One region of the Streptomyces sp. NPDC028289 genome, then DNA from elsewhere that is predicted to be linked to it. Evidence: riboswitches for the same ligand, from Rfam matches in the RefSeq annotation. Region 1 holds a riboswitch; each other region holds the start of a gene.
What was found. Region 1 has a riboswitch for cyclic di-AMP ahead of ACZ4UV_RS42295 (M23 family metallopeptidase). Riboswitches for the same ligand answer to the same signal wherever they lie in the genome.

Region 1 (7,531 bases):
GGCACCGGTCGTACGTCAGCAGCCCGAGCGACTCCGAGTTGCCGAGGATCGCCACCCGCGGCCCCGCCGGCAGCGGCTGCCGTGCGAGCAGCAGCCCCGCGTCGACCAGCTCGGTGATGGTGTCGACGCGAATCACCCCGGCCTGCCTGAGCAGCGCGGACACCGTGGCGTGCGGCAGCCGCGTCGCCCGTACCGCGTGGCCCGGGGGCGCCTGCCCCGCCCCCTGCACCACGACCAGCGGCTTCGCCGCTCCCGTCCGCCGGGCGAGACGCGTGAACTTGCGCGGGTTGCCGATGGACTCCAGGTACATGAGGACGACGTCCGTCTCGGGGTCGTCGTACCAGTACTGGAGGACGTCGTTGCCGGAGACGTCCGCGCGGTTGCCGGAGGAGACGAAGGTGGAGACGCCCGTGGTGCCGGTGACGCCGCCGCCGCGCCGGTGCAGCCGGGAGAGCAGGGCGATGCCGATGGCGCCGGACTGGGCGAACAGGCCGATGCGGCCGGGGCGGGGCATCTCGGGTGCGAGGGAGGCGTTCAGCCGGACGTCGGCCGCGGTGTTGATGATCCCGAAGGCGTTGGGGCCGATGATGCGCATGCCGTACGTGCGGGCCTGCCGCACGAGCGCGCGCTGGCGCTCCCTGCCGTCGGGACCGCTCTCCGCGTACCCGGCGGCCAGGACGACGAGACCCTGGACGCCGTGCTCGCCGCACTCGGTGACGACCTCGGGGACGTGCTCGGCCGGTACGGCGACCACGGCGAGGTCGACAGGCCCGCCGATGTCCCGCACGGAGCGGTGCGCGGGCACCCCGTCGACCTCCTTGAGGTCGTCCGGGAAGGCTTGGTTCACGGCGTGCAGGCGGCCGGTGAAGCCGGCGTCCCGCAGGTTGCCGAGGACGCTGCGGCCGACCCCGCCGGGCGCGCGGCCGACGCCGATCACGGCCACGGACCCCGGTGCCAGCAGGCGTCGTACCGAACGGGCCTCCGCACGCTGCTCGCGGGCGCGCTGCACGGCGAGGGAGCGGTCCGTGGGCTCCAGGTCGAACTCAAGACGCACGACGCCGTCCTCGAAGCTGCGCTTCTGGGTGTAGCCGGCGTCCATGAACACCTTGATCATCTTGGTGTTGGCGGGCAGCACCTCGGCGGCGAAGCGGCGGATCCCGCGCTCGCGGGCGACGGCCGCGATGTGCTCAAGGAGGGCGGAGGCGACGCCCCGGCCCTGGTGGGCGTCCTGGACGAGGAAGGCGACCTCGGCCTCGTCGGCGGGCGCGGAGGCGGGCGTCCCGTCGGCGCCAATGCGGTCATAGCGTACGGTTGCGATGAACTCGCCGCCGATGGTGGCCGCGAGTCCCACCCTGTCCACAAAGTCGTGGTGCGTGAAGCGGTGGACGTCCTTGGCGGAGAGCCTGGGGTAGGGCGCGAAGAAGCGGTAGTACTTCGACTCGTCCGAGACCTGCTCGTAGAAGCTGACCAGGCGCTCGGCGTCATCAACGGTGATGGGCCGGATGCGCGCGGTACCCCCGTCGCGCAGCACCACGTCAGCCTCCCAGTGGGACGGGTACTCGTGCCGGTCCTGCGGGTCCGCCGGGGTCTGCATGGGCCCCAGAGTACGGCTCGCGTCCGACAACGGCGCGAGGCAGTCTGTGGAGGACGGACGTCGGACCGAGGCCGCGGTCCGACGACACACCCGGAGGGGTTCACGCGCCCTCCGGGCATGCTTCACGATATGGGAAACTGGTCTAGACAACCCTGAACACCGAAGGGCAGCATCACATGGCTGAGCGCCGCGTCAACGTCGGCTGGGCCGAGGGCCTCCACGCCCGCCCCGCTTCCATCTTCGTCCGGGCCGCCACGGCCGCAGGTATCCCGGTGACGATCGCCAAGGCCGACGGCAACCCCGTCAACGCGGCCTCCATGCTGGCTGTCCTGGGGCTGGGCGCCCAGGGTGGGGAGGAGATCGTCCTCGCCTCCGACGCCGAGGGCGCCGACGCCGCCCTCGACCGCCTGGCCAAGCTGGTCGCCGAGGGTCTCGAGGAGCTCCCCGAGACCGTCTGAGCGCCCGACGCCCGCACGGTCCGAGGCCGCGCCACTCCCTCGGGGGTGGCGCGGCCTCGCCGCGTTCCCGCCGCCCCACCCGGGCCGGCCGTCACATGCCGCAATTCCATGACAGCCGCACATGACTTCGCGACGGGGCCGCCCATGGCTTTACGACGACCCCGTCCCGGAGTTTGTGAAGACCCGGACGCCCGGCTTTACCGCGCGCACACGAAAGAAGCGCGACCGCTAATTCCTGGCGCGCGTGAATTCGGGCACGGAAAACAGCCCCCGCCGAATAACACCTCTTTGTATACGGCGCGCGTGTTAATGCCGCAGGCCCGACATGTTTACGGGGTGTTGCGAAGTCCTCACGCCGTTCGCCCGTTCGGTGGCGCCGGGAAAGCGCAGCCGGTGGGAGACCGTCGAGCGCTCGGTGTGCAGGGCCGTGATCGCCCGGGCGCGGTCGCCGTCGCCGCGCGCCACGGCGTCCACGATGGCGCCGTGCTCCGTCCAGGACTCCACGGGGTTGGCCGGCGTCTCCACGGTGTACATCCAGGCGATCTTGTGGCGGAGCTGGGTGAGCGTCGAGGTCAGGGCGTGGCTGCCGGAGGCCTGCGCAAGGGTCTCGTGGAACCAGCCGCCCAGCGAGCGCAGGTCCTCGCTGTTGCCCCGCCTGGCCCGCTCCTGCCCCAGCCTGACCAGTCCGCGCAGCACCTTGAGGTGGGCCTCGGTGCGGCGCTGGGCGGCCCGGGAGGCGCCGAGCGGCTCCAGGAGCATGCGCATCTCCAGCAGGTCGGCGGCCTCCTGCTCGGTCGGTTCGGCCACGCACGCGCCCGCGTGCCGGCGCGTCACTACGAAGCCCTCGGCCTCCAGGGTGCGCAGGGCCTCACGGACGGGGACGCGCGAGACCCCGTAACGGCGGGCCAGGAGTTCCTCGGTGAGCCGGCTGCCGCGCTCGTAGACACCCGCGACGATGTCGTCCCGGATCGCCGTGCATACCGAGTGCGCCGGAATACGCATGTCCGACCTCCGCCTTAATCCCCGTGAAACGCCGCCGAGTGGCGCCCGTTCCGTGACTCTATTGCAATGAGCCGGAATTTCCGACGGGGGGCCGGAATCCAGGGATATATTTTGGACAGCGGGGGCACGAAAACGACGAAAGCCCCGGCACTGAGGCCGGGGCTTCGGAAGATCTCACGGGTTGTCGCCGGGCTGGCAGCGTGTTGCCATGCCGGGTTCGCCTCGGTGGCCGGGTGCGGGCGCGTGGGGGTTGCTCGCGCAGTTCCCCGCGCCCCTTCAGGGGCGCTGCGCGTGACGCCCCTGAAAGGGGCGCGGGGAACTGCGCGACCGGCCACGACACACCCGCACCCCTGGCACGCACCGCAACCACGTCGGTCCCGGCGCGACGCCCGTCCCGCTCCCGTCAGACGTTCACGCCGTGCTTGCGGAGGTAGGCGACCGGGTCGACGTCGGAGCCGTACTCGGGGGTCGTGCGGGCCTCGAAGTGGAGGTGGGGGCCGGTCGTGTTGCCGGTCGCGCCGGACAGACCTATCTGCTGGCCCGGGGTGACCTTCTGGCCCACCGAGACGCCGATGGACGACAGGTGGCCGTACTGGGTGTACATGCCGTCGGCCATCTTGATGACGATCTCGTTGCCGTACGCCCCGCCCCAGCCCGTGGAGACGACCGTGCCGGTGCCGACGGCGTGCACGACCGTACCGCTCGCGGCGTGGAAGTCGATGCCGGTGTGGGCGCCCGAGGACCACAGGGAGCCGCCGGTCTTGTAGCCGGTGGAGACGTAGGAGTCGCTGATCGGCGCGACGAAGGTGTTGAGGCGCTTGCGCTCGGCCTCGCGGGCGGCGCGTACCTTGGCCGCGCGCTCCTTTGCGGCCTGCTCCGCGGCCTTCTTGCGGGCGGCCTCCTCGGCCGCCTTGCGCTCGGCGACCGCCTTCTGGGCGGCGGCCTGGGCGTCGATCTGCTCGGCGACGGAGTCACTGATCGTGATGACCGGGGTGAGGCCGGTCTGCTCGACGGAGTTCTCGGCGGCGAGCGCCGGAGCGGCGGAGACGGTGCCGATGACACCCGTGGTGGTGAGGGCCGCGATACCGGCGGCCTGCGCGGTGGTGCGCTTCACCCGGCCGGGACGACGGTGCTTCCCGGAGGCGCACATGAACGCCATGTAGAGGCTGGTCCTTTCCTTCCCTCTCGCCTACCGGGTTAGCTGACGGGTTCGGAGCAGGAAGGTCTCCTACGGGCCCCCTCGCGACACGCGCGGGCGCCCGATTCACCCCAGGGACTGCGTGGGTCCCCGGCTCCCCTGGCTCGCGCCGTACGGGGACTCGGCGATGGCTGTCCGGTGCCGCGGACGCGGCGCGATGCCTGACGGACAGCCCGGAAGAACCTACGAGGGCCCGCCTTCAATGCTCAAACGGAACCCTGTTTTTGTCGCGCATCCCACAGGGCAGACAGGCAACCTCCACCCCAATTCGGACATTCCAGAGCCCTGGTGACCGGGTGGTCACCAGGGCTCCGCACACGCGCGTGCCGCTACTCGGCGGCGACGACCGTGACTTCGCCGATCCCGAGCGCCTCGACGGGCTCCTTGATCTGTGCCGCGTCCCCGACGAGGACGGTCACCAGGCGGTCCACCGGGAAGGCGTTCACGACCGCCGCGGTGGCCTCCACGGTGCCCGTGTTGGCGAGTTGCCGGTACAGCGTGGCCTGGAAGTCGTCGGGCAGGTGCTGCTCGACCTGGTCGGCCAGGGTGCCGGCGACGGCCGCCGCCGTCTCGTACTTGAGCGGAGCCACCCCGACGAGGTTCTGCACGGCCACGTCGCGCTCGGCGTCCGTGAGGCCCTCGGCGGCGAGCGTGCGCAGCACCGTCCACAGGTCCAGCAGGGCCGGGCCGGTGTTCGGGGTGTCCACCGAGCCGCTGATGGCCAGCATGGACGCGCCGGTGCCGTCGGGAGCGGACCGCAGGACCTGCCCGAAGGAACGGACGCCGTAGGTGTAGCCCTTCTCCTCGCGCAGGACGCGGTCCAGGCGGGAGGTGAGGGTGCCGCCCAGGCAGTAGGTGCCGAGCACCTGGGCGGGCCAGACGCGGTCGTGCCGGTCGGAGCCGACGCGGCCGATGAGGAGCTGGGTCTGGACGGCGCCGGGGCGGTCCACGATCACGACCCGGCCGGTGTCGTCGGCGGTCACCGGCGGGACCGGGCGGGGCTGCGCGGTGGAGCCGCGCCAGGCGCCCAGGGTCTCGCCGAGCAGCTCGTCCAGGTCGATGCCGGTCAGGTCGCCGACGACGACCGCGGTGGCCGTGGCGGGCCGGACGTGCCGGTCGTAGAACGCGCGGACGGCGGCCGCGTCGATCTTCTCGACGGTGTCCTCGGTGCCCTGGCGGGGACGGGACATCCGCGCGGTCGACGGGAACAGCTCCTTGTAGAGCTCCTTGGCGGCCCGGCGGCTGGGGTTGGCCAGCTCGTGCGGGATCTCGTCGAGGCGGTTGCGGACCAGCCGCTCGACCTCGCTCTCGGCGAAGGCGGGCGCCCTCAGGGCGTCGGAGAGCAGCCCGAGGCCCTTGGCCAGCCGGGAGGCGGGGACCTCCAGGCTGACGCGGACGCCGGGGTGGTCGGCGTGCGCGTCGAGGGTGGCACCGGCCCGCTCCAGCTCGGCGGCGTACTCCTCGGCCGCGTGCTTGTCGGTGCCCTCGGAGAAGGCGCGCGCCATGATCGTGGCGACGCCGTCCAGGCCGGCCGGCTCGGCGTCCAGGGGCGCGTCCAGGAGCACCTCGACGGCGACGACCTGCTGGCCGGGGCGGTGGCAGCGCAGCACGGTCAGGCCGTTGTCCAGGGTGGCGCGCTCGGGGGCCGGGAACGCCCAGGGCCTGGCCTCGCCCGGCTGCGGCTGGGGGTGGAAGTCCATGGTGGCGAGCTCGGTCACTTGGCCGTCTCCTCGTTCTCGTTGCCGGCCTCTACGGTCGCTTCCTGCTCCGGGTCCTCGCCGCGCCCCGCCTCCTGGGTGTGCTCCGCGGACTCCGCGGACAGCGGCTCGTAGACGAGCACCGCGCGGTTGTCGGGGCGCAGGCGGGCCTTGGCGACCTCCTGGACCTCCTCCGGGGTGACCGTCAGGACGCGCTGGACGGCGGTCAGGGCGAGCTGCGGGTCGCCGAACAGGACGGCGAAGCGGCACAGTTCGTCGGCGCGGCCCGCGACGGTGCCGAGCCGGTCCAGCCACTCGCGCTCCAACTGGGCCTGGGCGCGCTCCATCTCCTCGGGCGTCGGGCCCTCCTCGGCGAACCGGGCGAGCTCCTCGTCGATGGCGGCCTCGATGACCGGCACCTCGACGTCACCGGAGGTCTTCACGTCCAGCCAGCCCAGCGAGGGCGCCCCGGCGAGCCGGAGCAGGCCGAAGCCGGCCGCGACCGCCGTACGGTCGCGCCGTACCAGGCGGTTGTAGAGGCGGGAGGACTCGCCGCCGCCGAGGACGGTGAGGGCCAGGTCGGCCGCGTCGCTCACGCGCGTGCCGTCCTCCGGGAGCCGGTAGGCGGCCATCAGCGCCCGCGCGGGGACCTCCTCCACGACGACCTCGCGCAGCTGCTCGCCGATGATGTCGGGCAGCGAGCCGTCGCGCGGGGTGGGCTTGCCGTCGTGCGCCGGGATGGAGCCGAAGTACTTCTCGATCCACGCGAGGGTCTGCTCCGGGTCGATGTCGCCGACGACGGAGAGCACCGCGTTGTTGGGCGCGTAGTAGGTGCGGAAGAACGCGCGCGCGTCCTCCAGGGTGGCCGCGTCCAGGTCCGCCATCGAGCCGATCGGCGTGTGGTGGTAGGGGTGGCCCTCCGGGTAGGCGAGCGCGGTCAGCTTCTCGAAGGCCGTGCCGTAGGGCACGTTGTCGTAGCGCTGGCGGCGCTCGTTCTTGACGACGTCGCGCTGGTTCTCCATGGACTCGTCGTCGAGGGCGGCGAGCAGCGAGCCCATGCGGTCGGCCTCCAGCCAGAGCGCGAGCTCCAGCTGGTGGGCCGGCATGGTCTCGAAGTAGTTGGTGCGCTCGAAGCTCGTGGTGCCGTTGAGCGAGCCGCCGGCGCCCTGCACGAGCTCGAAGTGGCCGTTGCCCTTCACCTGGGCGGAGCCCTGGAACATCAGGTGCTCGAAAAGGTGAGCCAGGCCGGTACGCCCCTTGACTTCGTGCCGGGAACCGACGTCGTACCAGAGGCAGACCGCCGCGACCGGGGTCAGGTGGTCCTCGGAGAGCACCACGCGCAGACCGTTGGCCAAGCGGTGCTCGGTCGCTGCCAGGCCCCCGGAGCCTGTCTCGGCCGTGGTCGTGTGACCCATGGGCATGTACGTCCCTTCGCTCGCGGAAGCGGTCCCGAACCGCGGTTTTTCTGCCGGTCCTGCCACTGTATGCAAGCGTGCGGGGACCGGGCGAAGTTCCCGCACGACGTACGCCCACAGCGGATCGCGCGGACGGATCGCGTAGCCTGCGTCCGACCCGCCTTCGA
Region 2 (7,531 bases), on a different contig from region 1:
CGCAGCTCGCCGTCGGCCTGCGTGGCCCCCGTGCTGTCGTCGGATTCGTACGGTGCCATGTGTGCCTTACCTCCGTCGTCGGCGGCGGCCGTCCTCGCACGTGTCCCACCCTGAGCCGCCATTCTCACCCGAATCGGTGAGTGGTGGTGATTTCCGTGGTTTCCATCTCACCAAATCGGGGGCGGACAAGCGTCAGACCACGGAGCCAACTCCGCGTACACCTGCGGTATGACACAAGGGCGGAGGCGCCTCCCCCGACCCGTAGGGGTCGTGCCGCGAAGACGCCTCCTGTCACGTGCCGGGCCTGCTCCTGCCACGTGCCGTGTCAGCTCAGTTCACGTGCCGTGTCGGCTCAGTGCTGCACGAACACGTAGTCCGCCCGGTAGGGGACGCCGACGACGGCACCCGGGGTGCAGGAGCCGGCCGGAGCGACGCCGCCGACGGTGTTGAGGCGCAGGATCTCGCCGGTGCGGGCGAGCAGCCCGTGCTTCTTGCCGGACCGGGTGGTCTTGAGGTCCAGTTCGGGGATGTTGCCGGTGCCGTTCGCCGTCTTGGTCAGGACGGCTCCGGTGACCGCGGTGCCGTCGGGTGCGGCCCACTGCGGGGTACCGGAGTTCGGTGCGACGAAGGAGTGGCGGATGCCGCCGCCGAGCTTGGCGCTGACGTCGCGCTGGGCGAAGGCGTAGCCGCCGCCGTCGGCGGGCTTGCACTCGTAGATCTGCTTGCCGGTGACGACGGAGGCCTGGAAGCCGCCCTTGAGGTCGGAGACCGTGGTGACGGCGTGCAGCTGGCCGCGGAGTGCTCCACCGGGGAACTCGGCGGTGTGCAGGTTGGCGTAGAAGGCTCCGGGGTCGGTGGTGAGCTGCGCGAGCAGGGCCTTGTCGGTGACCTTGACGCTGCCCGCGACACTGTGGCCCCTGGCCTTCTTCAGCAGCTTCCCGAAGTCGATTTTGACGCCGCCGTTGGTTCCCTTGGCGCCCTGGTGGATGTGCAGGTCGGTGGGCCTGCCGGTGCCGCGCCAGGTCACGGCGACGGTCACCTTGTCCCCCTTGACCTGGATGAACTCCAGCGCGGCACCGTCCTTGTCCCCGACGGCGGGCCCACCGGCGACGGGCACCTCGTTGGCACCGCGCAGGCTGGCGGCGAGGACGACGGAGGTGGTGGAGCTGTGGCTGGTGTGGCTGTGGCCGGTGGCGGCGGACGCCGGGACGGCGGCACAGCCGAGAGCGGTGACGGTGACGGTGATGGCAGCGGCGACGAGGCTCTTGCGGCGCGTTGCTTCGATGACCATGATTCCGTTTTCTCCCCCTGTGTCAGCCGACGCCCCCTGCGTCGGCTTCTGCGGAGAAGTACGGAACACGTCCCGGATTGGACTCAGTCCAAGAATGTGACCTGAGTCACACGGAGGCTGCTTTCCGGGAGCCCGGAGCCCGCAACGCCGGCCGGAGGGCTAGCCGGCTCGGTGCACCACCGCGTCGCACAGCTCCACCAGTGCCACCTTCGGGTCGCATTCCGGCAGCGGACCCAGCGCGGCCCGCGCCTCCTCCGCGTACCGAACCGCGTCCCGGCGGGCCTGCTCCAGCGCCGGGTGCGCCCGCAGCGCCGCCAGGGCCTCCGCGTGCCGCGCGTCGTCCGTGAGGTCGGAGTCCAGCAGCTCGCACAGGGCGATGTCCTCGGCCAGCCCCAGTCGGGCCGCCCGCTCCCGCAGCCGCAGCACCGGAAGCGTGGGCACGCCTTCGCGGAGGTCCGTCCCCGGGGTCTTCCCCGACTCGTGGGAGTCGGAGGCGATGTCCAGCACGTCGTCGGCGAGCTGGAAGGCGACGCCGAGCCGCTCACCGTACTGGGTGAGAACGTCGACGACCGTCTCGTCGGCGCCGGACAGCATCGCGCCGAAGCGGCAGGAGACCGCGACCAGCGAGCCGGTCTTGCCGCTGAGCACGTCGAGGTAGTGCTCGACCGGGTCCCGGCCGTCCGACGGGCCTGCCGTCTCCAGGATCTGACCGGTCACCAGGCGCTCGAACGCGAGGGCCTGGACCCGGACCGCCTCGGGACCGAGGTCGGCGAGGATCTGGGAGGCGCGGGCGAAGAGGAAGTCTCCGGTGAGGACGGCCAGCGAATTGCCCCAGCGGGTGTTGGCGCTGTCGACACCGCGGCGCACGGCGGCCTCGTCCATGACGTCGTCGTGGTACAGCGTGGCCAGGTGGGTGAGCTCGACGACGACGGCCGACGGCACGACACCGGGGGCGTACGGGTCGCCGAACTGCGCGGCGAGCATCACCAGCAGCGGGCGGAACCGCTTCCCCCCGGCCCGCACGAGGTGCTGCGCGGCCTCCGTGATGAACGGGACCTCGCTCTTGGTGGCGTCTAGCAAGCCTTCCTCGACAGCCGTCAATCCGGCCTGGACATCGGCTTCCAGAGCCTGGTCCCGCACGCTCAGCCCGAACGGCCCGACGACGGTCACGAGGGGTCTCCTGTCTGCTGGTGTCTACTGGCGATTACACGGTTTGTCGATAGGTCGCTGCCATCACTCAAGTCAGCGTATCCGGTCAGGTTTCGATCACCGATAGCGCCCACGGTTACACCCCGGGCGCTATCGGATCACGACCGTTATGTTTTTGATCAGCCGATACGACCTGACATCCACTGACTTAACAGGAAGTGCGGGCAGTTGTCCCGAACCGAGGCCCAGGCCGTGTCCCGCACCGGGCTCCGCGCCGGGTCCGGATCCGGCGAGGCGCCCGAGGGCCCGTCCGGCGGCGAACCCTCCGGATGACCGCCGCCCGGAAACCACCACACCTCCCCGGCCGACGTCACCTGCCCGGGCGTACCCCTTCCACCGCCCACCCATGCCCGCAGGGGCACACCATGCACGGACGGCAACACCTCGCCCCCGTCCACGCTCGTCTGCTCTCCTCCACGAGACCTCGCACGTCGAGCTCCGCGTTCCGTTGACCCACGTCCTCTCGATCCGCATCTCCTTGACCGTCATTTCCTCGGCCGGCAGAACGGCATCCCTGCGCGCGTGTGGCGCCCGCACCTCACCCCGTCGGCTCACGGAGCGTCGACACGTTCGAGCCTCGCCCGGGGCCGCCGCCATGACAACGACGCACACCACAGGGGAGGTTCCGCCCTCGCGTTGGACACGCGCACCGGGGATTACCGGTTCCGCGCCTCCCCTGTCTCAACGTGACGAGAATCACGCGCGCACGCAACGACGCTCGATGCCGGGCCCCGTCAACCATCCGCCTCGACCTCCCCGTTGGGCATGCCCGACGACACGCGCGCACAGCCGAGGCTTCCGAAGTTGACGGAGGGGTCGACGGAGAACATGCCGGAAATATACCTAATCCGACACTTCTGGACTATTCGCCGAAAATGCTCACATCGGGGCCGTCGGAAGCGCCCCCGCAGGGGGCATTCCACGGGAATGCAAGTGGTGAAGTTTTCTGTTGAACCATGAAAAAGGCGGATTCCGTGAATCCATCATGTCCGCTTTGCCGTTATTGCGAATTCGTGAAGTAGGTCACGCGGGCCCGAATGCCGCAAGGCTTGTACGGCCTGCGGGGCGCCCCTTCCTTTCCTTTTCCCGTGGGCCAGTTGAGGGTTGGCGGCAGCAAAGGATCAAGTGCCCCATACGGCACAGATCAAGGTCAATCAGCACGTTGTGTGAATCAGCCTCTTGTTTCGGACATGTGCTCTCGCATACGTTCCGGCTCGCCGGGCGGACGCCGAATCCTGCCGCCGCCCGTAGTGACCCATCGACGAGTTCATTCGCACGGCAGGAGCGGGAGACCCAGGTAAGTCGCCGGACCGGACGGCCGACGTCAGAGAACAGACGTCGTTCCGGAACGGCTAGGGGTGAAGCCTCATCGCCTTCGGGCGATGTGGCCGGGCACTCCCCGAGCCCGAACCCGACAGCTCACCTCGCAGGCGACGGAGAGGAACTTCGCCATGCCTGCTGCCGTTCAGCACCGCCGTCCCCGCCGTAACCGCATCGTCCGCACGCTCGCCGTCGTCGGAACCGGCGCCGCCGTCCTCGCCCTCCCGCTCATCGGGGCCACGACCGCGTCCGCCGCCGGCTCCACCACGACGGCCTCGACGACCCTCGCCGGGTACCCGAACAACCTCGACGGCTGGATCCGCGAGTCGCTCGCGATCATGGCGGAGAAGCACATCCCGGGCACCTACAACGGCATATACCGCAACCTGATGCGGGAGTCCTCCGGCAACCCGCGGGCCATCAACCTCTGGGACTCCAACGCGGCCAAGGGCATCCCGTCCAAGGGCCTGCTCCAGGTGATCGACCCGACGTTCAAGGCGTACCACGTGGACGGCACGTCGTTCGACATCTACGACCCGGTCGCGAACATCACCGCCGCCTGCAACTACGCCGCCGCGCGGTACGGCTCGATCGACAACGTCCACGGCGCGTACTGATCGACGTTCCGCGTCAGCCGAAGAGTCTTTCGAGGACGACGGCGATGCCGTCGTCCTCGTTCGACGTGGTGATCTCGTCGGCCACCGCCCTGAGTTCGGGGTGGGCGTTGGCCATCGCCACCCCGTAGGCCGCCCACTCGAACATCGGGATGTCATTGGGCATGTCGCCGAAGGCGATGGCCTGCCCGGGGCTCAGCGCCAGACGGTCGGCGGCCAGCGCGAGCCCGGTCGCCTTGGTCACCCCGCACGGCTGGAGTTCGACGGTCCCCGGCCCCGACATCGTGACCGTCGCCAGCGACCCGACCACCGAGCGGGCGGTCGTCGCCAGTTCGTCGTCGGTCAGGGTGTGGTGGCGCAACAGCACCTTGCTGATGGGCGCGCACCACAGGTCGTCGCGCCGGGCGACGCGCAGCGCGGGCAGCGTGGGATGGGGCATCAGATAGCCCGGCTCGATGAGCGTGAGCCCGTCCACGCCGTCCTGGTCGACCGCCGCGTACACCTGGCCGACCTCGGCCTCGATCTTGCCGAGTGCGGTCTCCGCCAGCTCCCGGTCCAGGGTGACCGACCACAGCAGCCGGTTCGCGCCGGCGTCGTACACCTGCGCGCCCTGGCCGCAGACCGCGAGTCCCGTGCAGCCGAGGTCGTCGAGGAGCGGGCGCACTCTCGGGGCCGGGCGACCGGTCACCACGAGGTGCTGAGCTCCGGCCCGGCCGGCCCGCCCGAGCGCGGCGAGCGACCGTTCCGAGAGGGTGTCGTCGCCGCGCAGCAGCGTGCCGTCCAGGTCGGTGGCGATCAGTGAGTACGGGGAGGGTGCGACCATGATCAGAGAATACGGACAGCACGGCCCGGGGACTCACCGTGCGTTTCGGCCTCAAGTGGCGCCCGCCGTCTCCGTGATGGGGCCGCTGTCAGTAGCGGGCGTGATGTTTTCCGAGATGCCCGGCAACTGCCCCGGGGCCCGGCCGGCGGTGCGCTGTACGTCGAAGAGGTCCCATGGCTCGGACTCTGGTTCGACGGAGACGGCGATGCCGTGCAACTGGACAGCGTGCAGGGGCTGTTGGGGCTGTACCTCGCGGGCGCCGGGTGACGGTTCGGCCCCGGGGTGTCAGACGTGGGCCGCAGCCAGGTGCCTGGCCAGGCGCGGAGAGGCGAACTCCGTACCGCACACGAACCGCATCACAGGACCGTACGACGCGGCCGCCGGGAGGCCCGTGAAGTACAGGCCGGGTACGGAGGAGACGTATCCGGCGCCGAGTCTCGGGGCGCCGCGCGTGACGGCGAGACGAGTGCGCAGCCCGGGGCCGAGGAAGTCCATCGCGGCGGTGTCCACGCGATAGCCGGTGGCGGCTATGACGTGGTCGGCGGTGAGGCGGTCGGTGCCGCCGTCGTGGGTGCGGACGGTGAGGACCGGGGCGCCTGCGGAGGTCTCGGCGCCGGTCACGGCGGCGACCTCGCGGACCTCGACCTTGCCCTCGAAGCGGTCGCGCAGCCACCAGGCGCCGAGCGGGCCGAGCACCCGGCGGACCAGGCAGTGGCGGGCCTGCGCCGGGAGGTAGCGGTAGGGGTGCGGGTAGTAGCTCAGGGCCCACAGGGACCAGGCACGGCCGAACGGCGACTCGGGGCGCAGCTTCGGCTGGTCCCAGGGCGGGGCGCCGAAGGCGACCTTGCCGCGCCCTCGCGAGACCACCCGCACCTGGGCGCCTGCCTCGGCGGCGAGGGCCGCCGTCTCCAGCGCGGACTGCCCGGCACCGACGACGATCAGGTCCTTGCCGGAGAAACGGGTCAGGTCGTGGTGCTGGGAGCTGTGCGAGACCGGTCCCGCGGGTCCGTCGGCGCCCGCCTCGGCGAGCTCGGCGGGGAGGCGGGCGAGCCCGGACAGGCCGGTGGCGACGACGACCGCACGGGCCGTGAACGACTCCCCGGAGTCCGACTTCAGTTCGAAACCCGCCGAGCCTTGCGCGTTGTGCCGGTCCGCCTTGTGCCGGTCCGCCTTGTGCCGGTCCGCCTTGTGCCGGTCCACGGAGACCACCCGGACCCGCTCCAGTCGGGGCACCAGTTTCTGCTGGAACCACTCGCCGTAGCCGATGAAGGTCTCCACCGGGATGACGTCCTCGTCGGTCACCAGTCGGCGGATGCCCGCGGCGTCGCAGTAGTCGGCGAGGGTGTGCCCGTGCTGCGGGCAGTCCAGGTTGGAGGCGGCCGGGGTGGACTTCAGGATCATCCCGGCCGGCATGTGGTCGCGCCAGCTGACCATGGGGTCGCCGAAGACCCGGACCGGGATGCCGCGCGCCCGCAGATGAGCGGCGGTGGACAGGCCGAAGGGCCCGGCACCGATGACTGCTACCGGTTCGATCACGAAGTCCCTCCCCCAGGAACGTGGTGCCTACTTCGTGGCGTTGCTGGAGCCGCGGCGGTTGGTGCGCCACAGCTGGTAGAGGTGCTTCGCGCCCGGACGCACGAAGCGGGCGAGCATCGTGACGAACGGCATCGGGTCGTCACCCGCCAGCCAGGCCAACTCGGTCCCGCTCGGCCGCTTCGGTGCGTGCGGCGTCGTGTAGCCGCTGCGGCGGTAGGCGAGGAGGGCGGGCAGGTCGATGTTCTCCACGACGTACCGGTGGCCGGCCCGCTGTTCCCCCTCCGGGACGCGGCGCCCGGTCAGGTCCAGGTGCATGGCGCGGACGACGTCCACCCCCGACTCGCTCTCGAAGAGCCGGAACTGGGCGCCCATGCGCGGATTGAAGTCGAGCAGCTTGTACTGGCCGTCGCGCCGGTCGTAGCGCAGGTCCAGATCGATGATGCCGGTGAAGCCGATCTGCTTGATGAAACGCGCGGCGAGGTCGGCGAGTTCCGGGTTGTCGACGACGTACGCGTTCGCGGTCATGCCGGCGTGCGGCGGCCAGGAGCGGACCTTGACTCCTGTGAACAGGGCGCGCGGAGTGGAGTCGGCGTCGAAGTAGGCGTGCACGATCCAGTCCTCGGCCTCCTCCCTCGGCAGGTACTCCTGGAGGATGACACCCGGATGGGTGCCCCAGTCACGGGCGAGGGTGAGCAGCCCCTCCCGGGTGGCGATCCGCGTCGTCCCGTTGACGGCGGG
Region 3 (7,531 bases), on a different contig from region 1:
GACAGGCGCGAGGGCGGACAGCGAGCGCTGGGCCCCCCGGTCCTTGAGGAGGGCCCGCAGTGCACGGACGGCGGCCTCCGGGTCGTGGTCGGCGGTGACGGCGTCCGTCAGCCGGCGCATGCCCGGGTCGTGCCCGAACTCGGGGTGGTCGAGGAGTACGGCGGCGATCCTCAGCCGCAGCGAGGTGACCGCCACCAGCGCGGCCAGGCTCTCCCGGCCCAGCGCCTCCCCCGCGGCGCCGAGCAGATGGCCGACGCCGTCGGGCGCGACGATCGCCGAGCCGCCGAGACCCTGCCTGTTGGTGAGCGTCCGCAGCAGCGCCCAGCGGGCGGCCAGGCCGGTGCGCGGGCGACGGCGCGCGGAACCCGTCAGCGCCGGGGCGAAGAGGACGGAGCTGGTCCGGGCGGAGACCTCGCGGATGCCCTCGGCGACGGCCACCACGTCACGGGCGCACTCCCGCAACATCTCCTGCGCGGGCGGCCCGCAGGCACGGCGCTGCGCTGCCATCCGGCGCTCCCTCGGATCGACGACAGGGCCTGCTCCCATCGTGTGCCCTGGCTCCGGCGCCCGCACCTTCGTCCGTCCGGGTGACCGGCGAGCGGAGCCGGGTCAGGCGTCCCCGGCGAGGCCGGCGGCGACCGTCGCGCCCAGTTCCCAGCAGGCCTCGAGGTCGGCCTTACGGGGCTCTCCGGTCACCGTGACCGGTTCGGCCGCCCGGCGCCAGCCGAGGCCGGTGGTGATGGAGTCGAGGGCGCGCAGGGCTCCGGTGACGTCGTTGCCGCCGTGGACGTAGGCGCCGAAGGGGCGGCCGCGCGTCTCGTCCAGGCACGGGTAGTAGACCTGGTCGAAGAAGTGCTTGAGGGCGCCGGAGACGTAGCCGAGGTTGGCCGGGGTGCCGAGAAGGTATCCGTCGGCCGCGAGCACGTCGGCGGCGGTGGCGGACAGCGCCGCGCGGCGCACGACCCGCACGCCCTCGATCTCCGGGGTGGTCGCCCCGGAGACCACGGCCTCGAACATGGCCTGGCAGTGCGGTGAGGGGGTGTGGTGGACGATCAGCAAGGTGGGCACACCGGCACCCTGCCGTGCGGTGCCCGCCGACGGCAAACGGCGGCGGGCGGCGCTCAGGGCTGTACGGGCAGGACTGCGCGTAGGAGGCCGCATGTTCAGGGCTGTACCGGCAGGCTCCGGCAGTTGGAGCCGGCCGGTACGCCGGAGAGGCGGGCGGTGAGCCAGGCGACGGCGTCGCCCTGGTCGGTGAGCAGGGGTTCGAGGTGGTTCAGCAGAGCCCGGCCCGCGTCCGGCAGAAGGACCGGCACGTAGGTGACGTTCGCGCCCTTGTCACACCAGTCGACGGCGAGCTGCCGGGCCTGCGCGTGCGGGACGAGGTCGTCGCTGACGCCGGTGGCCAGCCGGACCGGGCTCGCGGGCGCGGTCCGGCCGATGCGCTGTTCGTCCAGGAAGGCCTGGAGGGCGGGTTCCTCGCCGATGACGTCGGAGATGGAGCTGCCGTCGTTCGTCCAGGCGGTGCTGTGCTGGGAACCGTAGGCGAGCAGCGCGTCGCCGACGCACATGGTCGACAGGTCGGCGAGGGCGGCCCGGCCCGCCGTGCCGAGATGGGCGTCGACGATCGGTTCGAGCGCCGGGTCGGCCTGGACGAAGCCGTTGACCGCCCAGCCGAGGGCGCCCGCCAGGTCGCTGCCGTCGATGGCCGCGGTGACGGCGGTGAGGTCGGCGGGCGGCGCCCCGGCGTAGGTGCCGGAGAGGGTGATGTCCGGGGCGTAGGCGGGCTGCAGCTCGGCGGCCGCGGCGGTGGCGCCGCCGCCCTGGCTGTAGCCGAACAGGCCCACGCGCGAGGCGGCGGTGACCGAGGCGCCGGGCAGGTTCCGGGCGGCGCGTACGGCGTCCAGGACGGCGTGGGCGCCGTCGAGCCGGTTGACGTAGGTGTGGAGCCGGTCCGTGGCGCCGAGTCCTACGTAGTCGGTGACGACGACCGCGACGCCCTCGGCGAGCAGCCGGTAGATCGACAGGTCCTCGTACCCGACGGACACGGTCCGGCCGTTGAGGAGCAGCGGGTACTGCAGGCCCATGGAGGCGGCGCACTGGTCGCCCTGTCCCATGGTGCCGGGGGCCAGCGCGACCAGCGGGCGGGCGCCGGGGCCGAGCCAGGGGGCGGTGGGCTCGATGTAGGCGCCGGTGACGGCGACGGGGTCGCCCGCCGAGTCGGTGGGCCTGTACATCAGGCGGGTCGCGGTGCCCGGCAGCGGGCCGGACAGGCTCGGCAGGCTCAGGGCCAGCGGGAGGGGTTCGGTGCGTACGAGGGATCCGTCGGCCGTGGGGAGGGTGGCAGGCGGGTCGTAGAAGGCGGGGATGGTGACGCCCCGGGAGACCTCCGCCTGGGAGGCCGTGGCCTGCAGGGTCTGGAGACAGAGGCAGGCGGCAGCGGCGACGGCGGTGGCCACCAGACGGACACGGACAGGCATGGGGAACCTCCTGGACGTGCTGGACGTGGGAGGTGCAACGGACGTCCCCGGAGCGGCCGACGGGGCGGGTGCGGTTTACCCGACGGTAACGAGCCGTGCATTACCGGCGGTAGCAGTCGGTAGGTTACGGTTCAGTAATATGACGGTAGGTCAACAAAAAGCGCTGGGCGGGCTCGGCAGCGCGGAGCACGACGAGATGCTCCCCACGTTCGAGCCCGCCCAGGACACGCTGACCGGTAGGTGAGAGGGGTCAGACCGAGTTCCGCCTGGTGCGCCAGAGCAACGCGGCCCCGCCGGCCAGCAGCAGGCCGCCGAAGACGGCGGGCCACAGGTGGGCGCCGGTCTCGGCGAGACCGCCCTGGACGGCCTGGGGTTCGGTCTGGGGCTCCGTCCCGGAACCGGTGGCCGGGGTCTCCTGGCCGGCCGGGGCGGCGACCGCGGTGCCGGTCGGCGCGGCGGAGTCACCGGCGGTCGGTGCCTCGGTGTCGGGCCGCTGCGTCGGCTCGCTGATCACACCGCCGCCCGACGACTTGGTGGTCGACGTCCTCTTCGGCGACGCGGTCGCGTAGACCCTCGGCAGCCCGGTGCCGCCGGAGCCCGGAGCGGTGGCGGTGGCGGTGGCGGTCTGCGTGGCCGGGGTGCCGACCGGTGGCTCGGACGACGGCTGCTCGGTCGCCGGCTCGGACGGCTCGGCGCTCTGCGACTCGGCCGGCGGCGTGACCGGGCTCGCGGTCCCGCTCGGCTCGGACGGCTCGGATGGCGCCGCGCTCTGCGACGGCGGCTGCTCGTCGGCCCCGGCCCCGCAGGTCCGGCCGGAGTTGATGCAGTCGACCATCTTCCGCATCAGGCCCTCGTCGAAGACGTTGATGAAGTCGCCGTGGTCGGTGACCGGCTTGTGCAGCTGCTCGGGGAACGAGTCGACCGCGAACAGCGGGACCGTACGGCCGCCGTCCTGGAGGCTCGGCGCGTCCACGGCGTAGACGATGCGCTGCACCAGCTGCGGGATGGCCTGGAATCCGGCCGGGCAGCTGCCGTCGGGGGCCTCGAACGCCACGTGGGTGCGGTGGTTGGCGCTGTCGATGTTCCGGCCGTCCCAGCAGCTCTGGAACCTGAACGTGCGCACGACGTCGCTGCCCGAGGGGCAGAGCGGGTACTTGTCCTTGAGCTGCCGGTTCTCGTAACCGGTGCAGCTCCAGGAGGCGTTGGCGTTGGCCGGGCCGTTGACAAACGCCTTGGCGTCACCGGTGATGATGCGCAGCAGCCGCGGCATCTCGGTGACCTTGGAGGTCGGGTTGCCCTCGAAGGTCAGCGTGACCTCCTTCGCCGTGACGATCTGCCCGGCGTTGCCCTCGGTGCCGCCGCCCGGCTTGTCGGCGTCCCGCTCCTGCTTGCCGTTCTGCAGCCGCAGCACGGGCCAGTAGTACGTGGACTTGTCACCCTGGTCCGCGCAGCTGGTGTCGGCGTTCGCGAGGTCCTGGTCGCTGGCGAAGGCGTTGTTGGACTGGTTGCCGATGTAGTCGTGGAAGTGGTGGGCGCCGTTGGAGACCCCGGGCGCGACGATCACGTTGTCCGAGTTGAACAGTCCGTTCGCGTTGACGCCGCAGCTGGAGCTGAAGGTGCCGCTGGAGCCGCCGGGCCGCTCGGCCGGGGTGGTGACGTCGGGCTGGACGGAGGTGATGTCCGCGTAGTCGGCGGCGACCGGGCCGTTGCCGCCCTGGCCGCCGGCGCCGGTGCCCTGGCTCGGTGCGGCGCTGCCCTGGCCGCTCTGGCTCGGCGTGGCACCGCCCTGCGGTGCCGCTGACTGCCCGTCACCCTGGTTCGACGAGCGCAGGGTGCAGGCGGCGAGGTCGTCCAGGCCCTGCGGACGGTCGCCCTCGCGGCCGATGGCTTCGGCGATGCGCTGGAGCGACGCGGACCGCTGCTCCTTCAGCGGGCCGATGATCGCCTGGTCGGCGAAGGCCGGGTTCTGCTCGATCTCGGCGGCGTGCTCGGTGAGTTGCTGGTAGGCGACGGCGATCTGCTGGTCCATCCGGGCGAGTTCACCGTCGACGTCGGCCCGGGCCCCGTCCGGTACCGAGGTCAGCCGGCTGCCGACGTCGGGGCAGTAGACCGTGGGCGCGGACAGCACCTGGCCGGTGGCGACCTGCCCCTGCTGGTCCCCGCCGCCCTCGGTGGCCGAGGCATAGACGTTCACCGCCACCAGTCCTGCGCCGCCGAGCATCAGGGCGACCGCTGCGAAGGTCGCGCGCTGTGCGCCGGTCGGGCGTCTGCGCCTGTTGCGTCTCAAGGTCGTTCCCCTGTGTCGTGGGCGGCCGGGCATGGAAATCCCCCGCCCTATACGGCTCACGGCACCACCGCGTTCAACAGACCCGCGAATTCACGGTGACCTCACAGGAAGCGGGTGTCCCGGAACAGGAGGAACGCGACCGACGGCAACGCCCCGGTGACCCTGCGAATGCAATGGATGCGCGCGAAATGCCGTTCCGTACGGTCGAGTTCCGAACGCTACGACGAACATCACAAATACGTATCGGACATTAGCCACTTCAACCTTCACACGAGTGACACAAGTTGGCTAAGTTGACGGGCAAGCCGCTCGGCTCCCCCCGGCGAATCCCGTCGGGCCGCGCGGCCTCCGCCGAGTCCGGTGCCCCTCAGGGGCGGATCCGGAGCCGGGGACCCAACCGAACCACTGGGGTGAATCGGCCGCCGTCCGCGAGGACAAGGGCCGTAGGGCATGCCTTCCGGATTCCACCGCCCGAACCCGACAGCTAACCCGGTAGGCGGAGTACGGAAGGAGCACGACCCCTCAATGGCGCCCGAGAGCCGTGACGAGGTTCGACAGCGGATCGACAGCCTCTACGACCAGGCCGAGAACGCCACCGGGAACTACAACGCCACGCGTGCGTTGAGCGGGGGCTCGCGCTCACGCGGTGTCCCGCTGTTCAAGCGGCCCCGGCGCGACGACCCGGGCCTGGACAACATCGCCCGTGAGTGGTTCGAGGGAGCACGTTCGAAGCTGGGGCCGAGCGTTCCGGCCGCGCTGCCCACCGACCGGCAGCCCGCCCGCCCCGGCCCGCGCCGGCCCGTCAGCGCCATGGCCGCCGACCTGCTCGGCCAGCTGGAGGACTCCGGCCCGGCCCGGCTGGAGCTGACCGCGGGACCGTCCGCGCAGAGCGAGATCGAGGTCGTCCGTGAACTGCCGGCGCGCCCGAAGCTGGAGCTGACGGCGGGGCCCGCCGCGGCGCTGCCCGCGGGGTCTTCGGGTGCGCCGCGGGCGCTGCCCGCCGCCGGGCCGCAGCGGCCCACGCCGGGTACCTCGAAGACCAAGAACCAGCTCAAGCTCGCCAAGGCGCGCGAGGTGCTGTCCCAGCGCACCGGGCAGCGCGCGATCGCCGCCCTCGACGCGGCCCCGGCCCCCGCCGCCCAGGCCGCTCCACCGGCGCCCAGCCCCTGGCCGACGCCCGAGCGCCAGGCCCCGGCGCAGCCGTGGCAGGCTCCCGCCGCCGGCATACCGAACCAGCGCTCCGGCAGCGGCTCCTTCCGGACCGACTCCCCCGCCGCCACCCGCGCGCTCCCGGCGGTGACCGAGACGGGCGGCATCCCGATCGTGTCCCCGTCGGACACCGGGACCTTCCGCATCATGACCCCGGGGGGTGCCGACAGCGCCCCGACCCGGGCCTCGGCGGACTCGGGCGGCTTCCGCGTCATGACCCCGGGCGGCTCGGGCGGCGGAACCTACCAGAGCGCGCCCGCCATGGACGCGGGCGCCGCCCAGGCCCCGGCACCGTCCCCGGGGGACACCGGCTCCTTCCGCATCATGACGCCGGGTGCCACGGGTTCGTTCCCGATGCCGACCCCGGCCGACGCGGGCGCCTTCCCGACTGCCGACCCCATGGCGAGCACGAGCGTCCTGCCGACCGTGGACCCCATGGCGAGCACGAGCTTCTTCCCGACGGCGGCTCCCACGGACACGGGCGCGTTCCCGACCACCGCCCCCACGAACAGCGGCGCCTTCCCGACGGCGGCGCCCGCCGTTCCCGCGGCCGCTCCCGCCCCGGCCCCCGGCCCGATGGACCCCGGCGGCTTCCGGGTCATGTCGCCGAACGCGGCCGCCGCCTACCCGGACGTACCGCCGGTCACGGCCGACACCGCCTACGGCATCGGCGCGTACACCACGGCGGCCCCCGCGGCGCCCATGGCCGCCATGCCACCGGCCGCTCCCTTCGCCGCGGCCCCCGCCGCCGACATGTCCGGCGCCTACGCGGCTGGCCTGCAGCCCGCCGACGATGCCTACGCCTACGCCTACGCGGCAGGCATGCAGCCCGCCGACGGTGCCTACGCCTACGCGGCCACCATGGCCATGCCCACGGCGATGGCAGCGCCCGCCGCCGCGATGCCCACGCCGATGCCCGCGCCGATGCCCGCGCCGGCGGGGGCACCGATGGCGGCCCCCATGGCAGCACCCGCGGCGGCACCGATGGCTGCCCCCATGGCAGCGCCGATGGCGGCACCCCCGGCCCCGGCGATGGCCGCGGCGCCGATGGCCATGACCGCGGCGCCCGAGGCGATGGCGGCGCCCGCGCCGGCCATGGCGATGACCGCCGCCGCCCCGGCCCCGGTCTTCACCGCCCCGCTCCCCACCACGCCCCTGCCGACCGCACCCCCGCAGGTCCCCGCCCCGGCGCCCACCGCAGCCGCGCCCGGCGCCTACGCCGAACCCGGTGCCTTCGTCCAGCCGGGCGTCGGGGCCGAGCCGGGCAAGGCCATGAAGGCGCTGGCGTTCGCCCGGGAGCAGATCGGCCGGCCGTGTGTCTGGGGAGCCACCGGGCCGGGGGCGTACGACGCCTCCAGCCTGACCCAGGCCGCCTGGCGCGCCGCCGGTGTCACGCTGCCGCGTACCGCGCAGGAGCAGACGCTGGCCGGCACGCCGATCACGCTGGCCGCCGTCGAACCCGGTGACCTGGTCTTCTTCTTCGACGACGACAGTCACGTCGGGATCTACGCGGGCGGCGGCACGATGGTGCACGCGCCGAGCCCCGGGGCGCTCA

Region 2: another riboswitch for cyclic di-AMP. It lies ahead of ACZ4UV_RS15030 (transglycosylase SLT domain-containing protein); the one in region 1 lies ahead of ACZ4UV_RS42295 (M23 family metallopeptidase).
Region 3: another riboswitch for cyclic di-AMP. It lies ahead of ACZ4UV_RS30445 (C40 family peptidase); the one in region 1 lies ahead of ACZ4UV_RS42295 (M23 family metallopeptidase).

What each region holds. Positions count from the first base shown of each region.
Region 1 covers NZ_JBVHTI010000009.1:557,760-565,290, forward strand. Annotated here, with positions in the region: gene ACZ4UV_RS42280 (bifunctional acetate--CoA ligase family protein/GNAT family N-acetyltransferase) at 1-1,594, opposite strand, end outside; gene ACZ4UV_RS42285 (HPr family phosphocarrier protein) at 1,771-2,052, shown strand; gene ACZ4UV_RS42290 (GntR family transcriptional regulator) at 2,359-3,054, opposite strand; gene ACZ4UV_RS42295 (M23 family metallopeptidase) at 3,458-4,213, opposite strand; cyclic di-AMP (ydaO/yuaA leader) riboswitch at 4,226-4,389, opposite strand; gene ACZ4UV_RS42300 (M16 family metallopeptidase) at 4,582-5,970, opposite strand; gene ACZ4UV_RS42305 (M16 family metallopeptidase) at 5,967-7,370, opposite strand.
Region 2 covers NZ_JBVHTI010000003.1:202,653-210,183, reverse strand. Annotated here, with positions in the region: gene ACZ4UV_RS15045 (LolA family protein) at 1-59, opposite strand, end outside; gene ACZ4UV_RS15040 (CHRD domain-containing protein) at 353-1,291, opposite strand; gene ACZ4UV_RS15035 (polyprenyl synthetase family protein) at 1,451-2,461, opposite strand; cyclic di-AMP (ydaO/yuaA leader) riboswitch at 3,750-3,948, shown strand; gene ACZ4UV_RS15030 (transglycosylase SLT domain-containing protein) at 3,952-4,437, shown strand; gene ACZ4UV_RS15025 (HAD family hydrolase) at 4,451-5,257, opposite strand; gene ACZ4UV_RS15020 (FAD-dependent oxidoreductase) at 5,543-6,793, opposite strand; gene ACZ4UV_RS15015 (carboxylate--amine ligase) at 6,821-7,531, opposite strand, start outside.
Region 3 covers NZ_JBVHTI010000006.1:271,373-278,903, reverse strand. Annotated here, with positions in the region: gene ACZ4UV_RS30465 (hypothetical protein) at 1-507, opposite strand, end outside; gene ACZ4UV_RS30460 (flavodoxin family protein) at 610-1,068, opposite strand; gene ACZ4UV_RS30455 (lipase family protein) at 1,164-2,480, opposite strand; gene ACZ4UV_RS30450 (DUF1996 domain-containing protein) at 2,731-4,701, opposite strand; cyclic di-AMP (ydaO/yuaA leader) riboswitch at 5,107-5,282, shown strand; gene ACZ4UV_RS30445 (C40 family peptidase) at 5,293-7,531, shown strand, end outside.